2 regions of the Anaerotignum propionicum DSM 1682 genome follow, and region 2 is predicted to be linked to the other one. Evidence: a T-box and tRNA genes for the amino acid it is inferred to sense, from the RefSeq annotation. Region 2 holds a T-box; the other holds one or more tRNA genes.

Region 1 (4,421 bases), 1.5 Mb from region 2:
ATGAATCTCAATGCCTGTAATAAAACGGGAAAACTGTGAAACCAATCTTGCTAAAAAATATTTATTTTTTTTGTAAAGTGCATGGGCAATACGGTGATTTATTACAGCCCAAAAACTGGGATATAAAAAAACCTCAATACTGCTTTTAATTGCGGGGTCTTTTTCTTTAATAACTCTAATTGCATCCTTTAACATAATAATTCCTCCTATTTTTAAGATAACCTCATTCACAAAGCAATTTATAGTCAACAACTCATTTTTTAACGTTGGATTATAAAAAAACAAGAAATAAAAAAACTTCGTCCTTATACAAATAAAGACGAAGCTATATATTCTCCGCGGTTCCACTTTAATTAGACGGCCATCACCATCTCTCTTTCGGACTGTAACGTTGTCACCGGATACAGACTACTAAAAATTCGCCTGCTCAGTTCAGGAACGCACTTCATTCTCCCCCACCTATAAGCGACTCCCACCCAAGTATCTCAAGATGTTGACAGATAAAACCATGCATACACGATTTCAAATCTCATCACCTTTCACCAAGGTCGCTACTCTCTGTTAGGCAAGAAAAGAATTACTCTTTTCCATCATAACCTTTTTCTTATTCACTTTTGCTGTAATAGGCAAACTGCCGTAGCGGCAATACCCTCGCCTGCTCCAGTAAAACCCAAACCTTCTTCCGTTGTTGCTTTTACATTCACTTGGCTTCTATTTATTTCCAGAGTTTTTGCAATTATTTCACACATTTCTGGAAGATAGGGCGCCAATTTTGGTTTCTGAGCAATAATCGTTGCGTCGATGTTAATTATACAATATCCCTTTTCAGAAATCAAGTATAAAACTCTGGAAAGAAGCTTTACACTATCAGCACCTTTATATTCTTCCTTCGTATCGGGAAAATGCCTTCCAATATCTCCTAATGCTGCTGCACCCAAAAGCGCATCCATAATAGCATGTAATAAGACATCAGCATCTGAATGCCCTAAAAGACCCTTTTCAAAAGGAATTTCTAATCCACCAAGAATCAGTTTACGATTCTTAACCAATTTATGCACATCATATCCAGAGCCAATCCGCATTTTTTTACCTCTCTTTTAAAATATGCTTGGATGTAAATAATTCTACTATCCTACGTAATTTTTTAATTCTATTACCCTACTATACCCTGACCTTATCATTCTGTCAAGAATGTGAAAATTACTGGATTAACCTTCATTATCGAATGAAATTTGTTCTATGTGTCCGCTCAACCTCAGGCAACGAAACTCCACTATTCTTACCAGCCTCAATATTTTTTAACATCCATGCCATATTTACCCCGATATTTCTCATGGTCTGCAGTCCCTCTGCATCCTGCTTAACCTCTTCGGGAGAATTACCATGCACCATATTCCAATAACTTGAAGCTACTATAGGCATCATTGCAATGGTAAAATATTTATTAATTACGTCAAATGATGCTGTAGTGCCACCTCTCCTAGCAGAAACAACAGCTGCTGCTGGTTTAAAGTTAAATGGGTTTTTAGGGGAAGTGGTTGAACAGTAAAAGGCTCTATCCAAAAAAGAGAGCAAACGACCACTAGGATGAGCATAATATACGGGCGAACCAAAAATAAAACCATCTGCCTCTTGAGCCATTTCTACAAATCTGTTTACGTCATCATCGTTAAAAATACATTTTCCTTCGTGGCACTTGCCACATCCAATACAATCTCTGATAGGTTTTGGGCCTAGTTGAAAAATTTCATAGTCAATTCCTTGTTTCTCCAAAGCCATGCCTACTTCTGTTAATGCTGTAAAAGTGCAGCCTTTCAAGTTTGAGCTTCCGTTAACCATTAATACCTTCATGCTATTAGCCTCCTTATTTATTATTGTTATTACAAATAATTAATTTTGATAAAACCGTTATTAAAATACCGGGTTTTACTTTCAAAATAAAAAATAATATTAAATCATACTATTTAAATATGGAATTATTATAACCTATTTATTTCATTATGCCTATATAAATTTAAAATTGAAAACAAAAAAGCACCCCTGCTTTAGGATGCAATAAGACATAGCGGAGGAGGGATTTGAACCCCCGACACTGCGGGTATGAACCGCATGCTCTAGCCAACTGAGCTACTCCGCCACATATTAATTTTTTTGTAATAAAATGGGAGTTACAGGGCTCGAACCTGTGACCCTCTGCTTGTAAGGCAGATGCTCTCCCAGCTGAGCTAAACTCCCATAAACGACTCAGAAGGGGCTCGAACCCTCGACCTCCGGCGTGACAGGCCGGCGCTCTAACCAACTGAGCTACTAAGCCATATTAAATTAAATGGGTCTTCAGGGACTTGAACCCGGGACCGTCCGGTTATGAGCCGGATGCTCTAACCAACTGAGCTAAAGACCCAAAATACTGCGCTCAGTTAAAAATTTAAGCCGATGATCGGACTCGAACCGATAACCTGCTGATTACAAGTCAGCTGCTCTGCCAATTGAGCCACATCGGCTTAATATAGATTTCGGCAACCATCTACTTTCCCAGGCAGCTTCCCACCAAGTATCATCGACCGCTCAGGTCTTAACCGACGTGTTCGGAATGGGAACGGGTGTGTCCCCTGAGCGCATCATCACCGAAAATCTAGAATGATCCGTGCGGGATTCGAACCCGCGTTACCGCCGTGAAAGGGCGGTGTCTTAACCCCTTGACCAACGGACCATTTACTCCCCGTGTTGGATTCGAACCAACGACCCTCCGGTTAACAGCCGGATGCTCTACCGCTGAGCTAACGAGGATTATCAAGGTATATCTCTACACCTTCAAAACTGAACACAAGAAACATTATATCATCAATCGAATTATTGGTCAAGCCCTCGGTCTATTAGTATTGGTCAGCTGAACATGTTACCATGCTTACACCTCCAACCTATCTACCTCGTTATCTTCAAGGGACCTTACTTCCGAAGAATGGGAAATCTTATCTTGAGGGCGGCTTCACGCTTAGATGCCTTCAGCGTTTATCCGTTCCATACATAGCTACCCGGCTGTGCAGTTGGTCTGCAACCGGTACACCAGAGGTACGTCCATCCCGGTCCTCTCGTACTAAGGACAGCTCCTCTCAAATTTCCAGCGCCCACAACGGATAGGGACCGAACTGTCTCACGACGTTCTGAACCCAGCTCGCGTACCGCTTTAATGGGCGAACAGCCCAACCCTTGGGACCTACTTCAGCCCCAGGATGCGATGAGCCGACATCGAGGTGCCAAACCTCCCCGTCGATGTGAACTCTTGGGGGAGATAAGCCTGTTATCCCCAGGGTAGCTTTTATCCGTTGAGCGATGGCATTCCCACTTATTACCACCGGATCACTAAGTCCTACTTTCGTACCTGCTCCAGCCGTCGCTGTCGCAGTCAAGCCACCTTTTGCCTTTACACTCTTTGAATGGTTTCCAATCATTCTGAGGTGACCTTCGAGCGCCTCCGTTACCTTTTAGGAGGCGACCGCCCCAGTCAAACTGCCCGCCTGACATTGTCCCCTATCCAGATAATGGACATGGGTTAGAAATCCAATGACATAAGAGAGGTATCCCACCGGCGGCTCCACCAAGACTAGCGTCCTGGCTTCATAGCCTCCCTCCTATCCTGTACATATATCATCGAATCCCAGTATCAGGCTGCAGTAAAGCTCCATGGGGTCTTTCCGTCCTGTTGCGGGTAACCAGTATCTTCACTGGTTCTTCAATTTCACCGGGCGTGTTGTCGAGACAGTGCTCAAATCGTTACACCTTTCGTGCGGGTCAGAACTTACCTGACAAGGAATTTCGCTACCTTAGGACCGTTATAGTTACGGCCGCCGTTTACTGGGGCTTGAATTCAAAGCTTCGCTTACGCTAACCTCTCCTCTTAACCTTCCAGCACCGGGCAGGTGTCAGCCCATATACATCACCTTACGGTTTCGCATAGACCTATGTTTTTGCTAAACAGTCGCTTGAGCCTCTTTTCTGCGGCCACTTTCGTGGCTCCCCTTATCCCTAAGTTACGGGGTTATTTTGCCGAGTTCCTTAACAACACTTCTCCCGTCGGCCTGTGGATTTTCTCCTCATCTACCTGTGTCGGTTTACGGTACGGGTACGTATAATACAATAGCGGCTTTTCTTGGCAGTGTGGATTCGGAAACTTCCCTACTTTTTTTCAGTCCCCATCGCACTTCATCATCAGAAAACGGATTTGCCTATCTCCCTTGACTTTGTGCTTAGCCGGGTATTTCCATTCCCCGGTTTTCCTATCCTCCTGCGTCCCCACAGTTCTGATTATACGTAGTACAGGAATATCAACCTGTTGTCCATCGACTACGACTTTCGTCCTCGCCTTAGGCCCCGACTAACCCTGAGAAGATTAGCTTTACTCAGGAAACCTTAGATATTCGGCC
Region 2 (4,421 bases):
CTTGCCGTATTTTTTACCCAAAGTTCTTAGCTGAGGCTTGAAGGTATATGCAGTAAAGTCTTCCACATTATCTGTAAAAGTCAATCCTTTTACATTCAATTCTTCTGTGATGATGTTGCGGTAAAGCTCTGGCAATTCTTTTTCAGATTTTACATACATCATAGCCAAAGGCTGACGGTTCTTCATGTTCGCCGTATTTCTTGCCGCACGGCCTTCCACTACAACCTTCAATACAAAATCCATATTGCTTTCCAAATCAGTGTCTACCCAATCTGCATGATATTCTGGCCAATCGCAAAGGTGAACACTTTCAGGTGCTGTAGGATCTGCCTTTTTCACAAGGTTGCCATAGATCTCTTCGGTGATGAAAGGTGTAAATGGTGAAGCAAGCTTACACATGGTTTCAAGTACGGTATACAGGGTCATATATGCATTAATCTTATCCTGCTCCATACCTTCTGCCCAGAAGCGTTCGCGGCTTCTTCTTACATACCAATTGGAAAGGGCATCTACGAATTCAGCCATAGCTCTTGCAGGCTCTGTCAGTTTGTAACCCTCTAAGCTTTCATCCACAAACTTATTTAATGTTTGCAGCTTTGACAAAATCCATTTATCCATAGGAAGCAGTTTGTCATATTCCAACTGATAGTTGGTTGGGTTGAACTGGTCAATATTTGCATAAAGGATATAGAATGCATAGGTATTCCAAAGAGTACCCATGAATTTTCTCTGCATTTCGCTTACCGCTTCATCATAATAACGGCTGGGGAGCCAAGGTGCACTATTTGCATAGAAATACCAGCGAACAGCATCAGCGCCCTGCTTATTCAATGCTTCCCAAGGGTCAACAACATTGCCTTTATGCTTACTCATTTTCTGACCATTCTTATCCTGAACATGTCCAAGCACGATACAGTTTTTAAAGGAAGCACAATCAAACAACAGTGTACTTACTGCTAGCAAAGTATAGAACCAGCCACGGGTCTGGTCAACCGCCTCACTGATAAAGTCAGCAGGGAAATTTTCTTCAAAAACTTCTTTATTTTCAAATGGATAATGCCACTGTGCAAAGGGCATCGCACCACTATCGAACCAACAGTCGATTACTTCGGAAACTCGGGTCATCTGCTTACCACATTCAGGGCAAACAATATGCACTGCGTCAATAAAAGGCTTATGCAACTCTATATTTTCAGGGCAATCGGGGGACATTTCCTTCAATTCAGCAATACTGCCGATGGTGTGTCTATGTCCACATTCACATTCCCAGATGGGCAATGGTGTGCCCCAGTAACGTTCACGAGAAAGACCCCAATCGATTACGTTTTCCAAGAAATTACCAAAACGGCCTTCCTTGATATTATCTGGATACCAATTGATGGTACGGTTATTTGCTACCAATTGATCCTTTAAAGCTGTCATTTTGATAAACCATGTGCTTCTTGCATAGTAGATGAGAGGTGTATCACATCTCCAGCAGAAAGGATAATTATGCTCAAAAGGAATTGCGGCAAACAAAGAGCCGTCCTGCTCCATCTGTTCAATTACCTTTGCATCGGCATCCTTCACAAACAATCCTGCAAAGGGGCCTGTTTCCTCTGTCATAAGGCCTTGGCTGTCAACATACTGACGGAAAGGTACGCCATATTTCTGGCAAACACGAGCATCGTCCTCACCAAATGCACCTGCGGAGTGAACAATACCAGTACCATCTGTTAAGGTTACATAAGGATCGCAGGTTACGATAAACGCCTTGGGATCATTCTCCAAGAAGCTGAATAAAGGCTCATAACGCATATATTCCAATGCCTGACCTTTCATGGTCTCCAAAACTTCATAGTTACCTTCACCCAAAACGTCATTCAGAAGGGCTTCTGCCATGATTGCAATAAAGTCCTGATATTTTACTCTTGCATAGGTTTCCTTCGCATTTACCGTTAATGCAATGTTAGAAGGCAATGTCCAAGGGGTTGTTGTCCAAGCTAAGAAATACTCATTATCCTTACCTTCCACCTTGAATTTTGCGATAGCAGAGGTTTCTTTTACGTCTTTATAGCCCTGAGCAACCTCGTGGGAAGAAAGAGCAGTACCGCAACGAGGGCAATAAGGAACGACCTTATGACCTTTGTAAAGCAAACCTTTATCCCAAATTTTCTTTAACGCCCACCATTCAGACTCGATATATTCATTATGATAGGTTACATATGGATGGTCCATATCTGCCCAGAAGCCAACACGGTCACTCATTGAGCGCCATTCCTTCTCGTATGTCCAAACGCTTTCTTTACATTTTGCAATGAAAGGTTCTACGCCGTATTTTTCAATTTGTGGCTTGCCATCTAAGCCCAAAGCCTTTTCCACTTCCAACTCAACAGGCAGTCCATGGGTATCCCAACCTGCTTTTCTCAAAACCTTGTAGCCCTTCATGGTTTTATAACGAGGAATCAAATCCTTTACCGCTCTGGTGATGATATGGCCGATATGAGGCTTTCCGTTTGCCGTAGGGGGGCCATCATAAAAAGTAAAAACGGGAGCACCCTCTCTAGCTTTGATGCTCTTTCCAAAGATATCATTTTCCTTCCAAAATTTTTCTACTTGAACTTCTCTTTCCACGAAGTTCATATTGGTTGGCACTTTGTCATACATATGAATTCCTCCTTAACTTCATTTATAAATACACTATTTTTCAAATGAAAAGGGTGGTGATTGCATTCAGCATAAAAATACAAATACTCTTCCATTTTTGACTGGTTTCTAAAGGTCCATTCATTTTTTTAGAAAATTTGGAAAAAGTATTGCAAAACCTGTATTTTTGCCATTGCCTGAAACGAAAAAAGACCCTTTCATCCAACACAGGACGAAAGGGTTCGCGGTACCACCTGATTTGACAGCAATTTTGCCATCCACTCTAAGCATCACAATTTAATGACGCCGACCCTTAACGCGGGCAAACGACAGCGCCTACTGGGTAAAAAAACCGTTTGGACTGCCACTCCGGAGTGATTTTCTATATTTTCTATGACGAAGGGATCCCACCAAGCCCCGACTCTCTGTAATCATATTGAAAATATATACTGTCTCCTTCATTGTGTTTTTTCTTATACGTTAGCATTATACATTGTGCCTAAAAAGAAGTAAAGGGTTTTTTGCAGTTTTTTCTTTGTTTTTAGCAAGTATGTTGTGTACATCGGTACAGTATACAACTTTTTAGAAAAGCACATCTTCTCCGAATATGCGTCAAAGCTTGAGTCATAAAAAAATAATAATACTTTCCCTGAAAAATGATACACTGTATTTTATCATAAAAATAATTATGAAAAAACAAATGTATTTAAGCACATTGCATTAAATTAGTGTGTATAATTTGTTCATCATAGACAAATCATTAGAAATATTGTATAAAGAACCGATGTGTGGAAAAATTTGCTTTATTACTTTAAATTGTGTATAATACAAGTGTTTATTAATTGTTCCTGCAGATAGGAAAAAATAAAGGAGAAATCAGCTATGAAAGGACGAGATTTGGCTCTGTTAACTGACCTGTATGAATTGACTATGATGCAGGGATATTTTACAACTGGAGCCTACAACAAAAAAGTAGTGTTCGATCTTTATTACAGAAAAAACCCAAGCGGAAATGGATATGCCGTAACCGCAGGTTTACAGCAGGTTATCGAGTATATCAATGGGCTGCGATTTACAAAGGATGACATTGATTATTTAACAAGCCTTAACTTGTTTTCAGAGGACTTTATTGATTTTTTGAAAGACTTCCGTTTTTCAGGAGAGATTTATGCAATTCCCGAAGGAACGGTTGTGTTTCCCCATGAACCATTATTGCGTGTGAAAGCGCCTATTGTTGAAGCGCAACTTCTTGAAACTGCACTGTTAAATATTATAAACCACCAAAGTCTCATTGCTACAAAGGCCTCTCGTGTTGTTTGGGCTGCCCAAGGCGACCCAGTTATGGAGTTTGGCTTGCGCCGTGCCCAAGGGCCTGATGCCGGTGTTTTAGGCGCCAGAGCGGCTGTCATTGGTGGATGCTGCGGAACGAGCAACGTATTGACTGGAAAACTGTTTGATGTACCCGTAAAGGGCACTCATGCCCATAGCTGGGTTATGAGTTTTCCCAATGAAATCACTGCATTTCGTGCATATGCAAAGCTATTCCCAGATAACTGCCTGCTGTTGGTAGACACTTATAATACCTTAAAAAGCGGCGTTCCCAATGCCATTAAAGTATTTCAGGAAATGAAGGCAGCAGGAATGCTTAAGGGAAAATACGGCATTCGATTAGACAGCGGTGACTTGGCGTACCTTTCAAAATGTGCAAAGGTTATGCTGGAGGAAGCAGGCTTTGGAGATGCAATCATTAGTGCCTCCAGCGATTTGGACGAAAACCTGATTGCCAGTTTAAAATC

Evidence for each region. A T-box is a leader RNA that pairs with one kind of tRNA and senses whether it is charged. The one in region 2 lies ahead of ileS (isoleucine--tRNA ligase), so its partner is inferred to be a tRNA-Ile.
Region 1: it has a tRNA-Ile gene. The T-box ahead of ileS (isoleucine--tRNA ligase) is inferred to sense a tRNA for this amino acid. The anticodon was not compared.

The regions. Positions count from the first base shown of each region.
Region 1 is NZ_CP014223.1:2,344,524-2,348,944, forward strand. Features, by position in the region: gene epsC (serine O-acetyltransferase EpsC) at 1-195, opposite strand, end outside; T-box leader at 313-603, opposite strand; gene ispF (2-C-methyl-D-erythritol 2,4-cyclodiphosphate synthase) at 609-1,082, opposite strand; gene CPRO_RS10945 (flavodoxin family protein) at 1,219-1,851, opposite strand; tRNA gene CPRO_RS10950 (tRNA-Met) at 2,064-2,137, opposite strand; tRNA gene CPRO_RS10955 (tRNA-Val) at 2,163-2,235, opposite strand; tRNA gene CPRO_RS10960 (tRNA-Asp) at 2,241-2,314, opposite strand; tRNA gene CPRO_RS10965 (tRNA-Ile) at 2,328-2,401, opposite strand; tRNA gene CPRO_RS10970 (tRNA-Thr) at 2,429-2,501, opposite strand; rRNA gene rrf (5S ribosomal RNA) at 2,512-2,629, opposite strand; tRNA gene CPRO_RS10980 (tRNA-Glu) at 2,639-2,710, opposite strand; tRNA gene CPRO_RS10985 (tRNA-Asn) at 2,716-2,787, opposite strand; rRNA gene CPRO_RS10990 (23S ribosomal RNA) at 2,854-4,421, opposite strand, start outside.
Region 2 is NZ_CP014223.1:685,222-689,642, reverse strand. Features, by position in the region: gene ileS (isoleucine--tRNA ligase) at 1-2,646, opposite strand, end outside; T-box leader at 2,851-3,096, opposite strand; gene CPRO_RS03290 (nicotinate phosphoribosyltransferase) at 3,508-4,421, shown strand, end outside.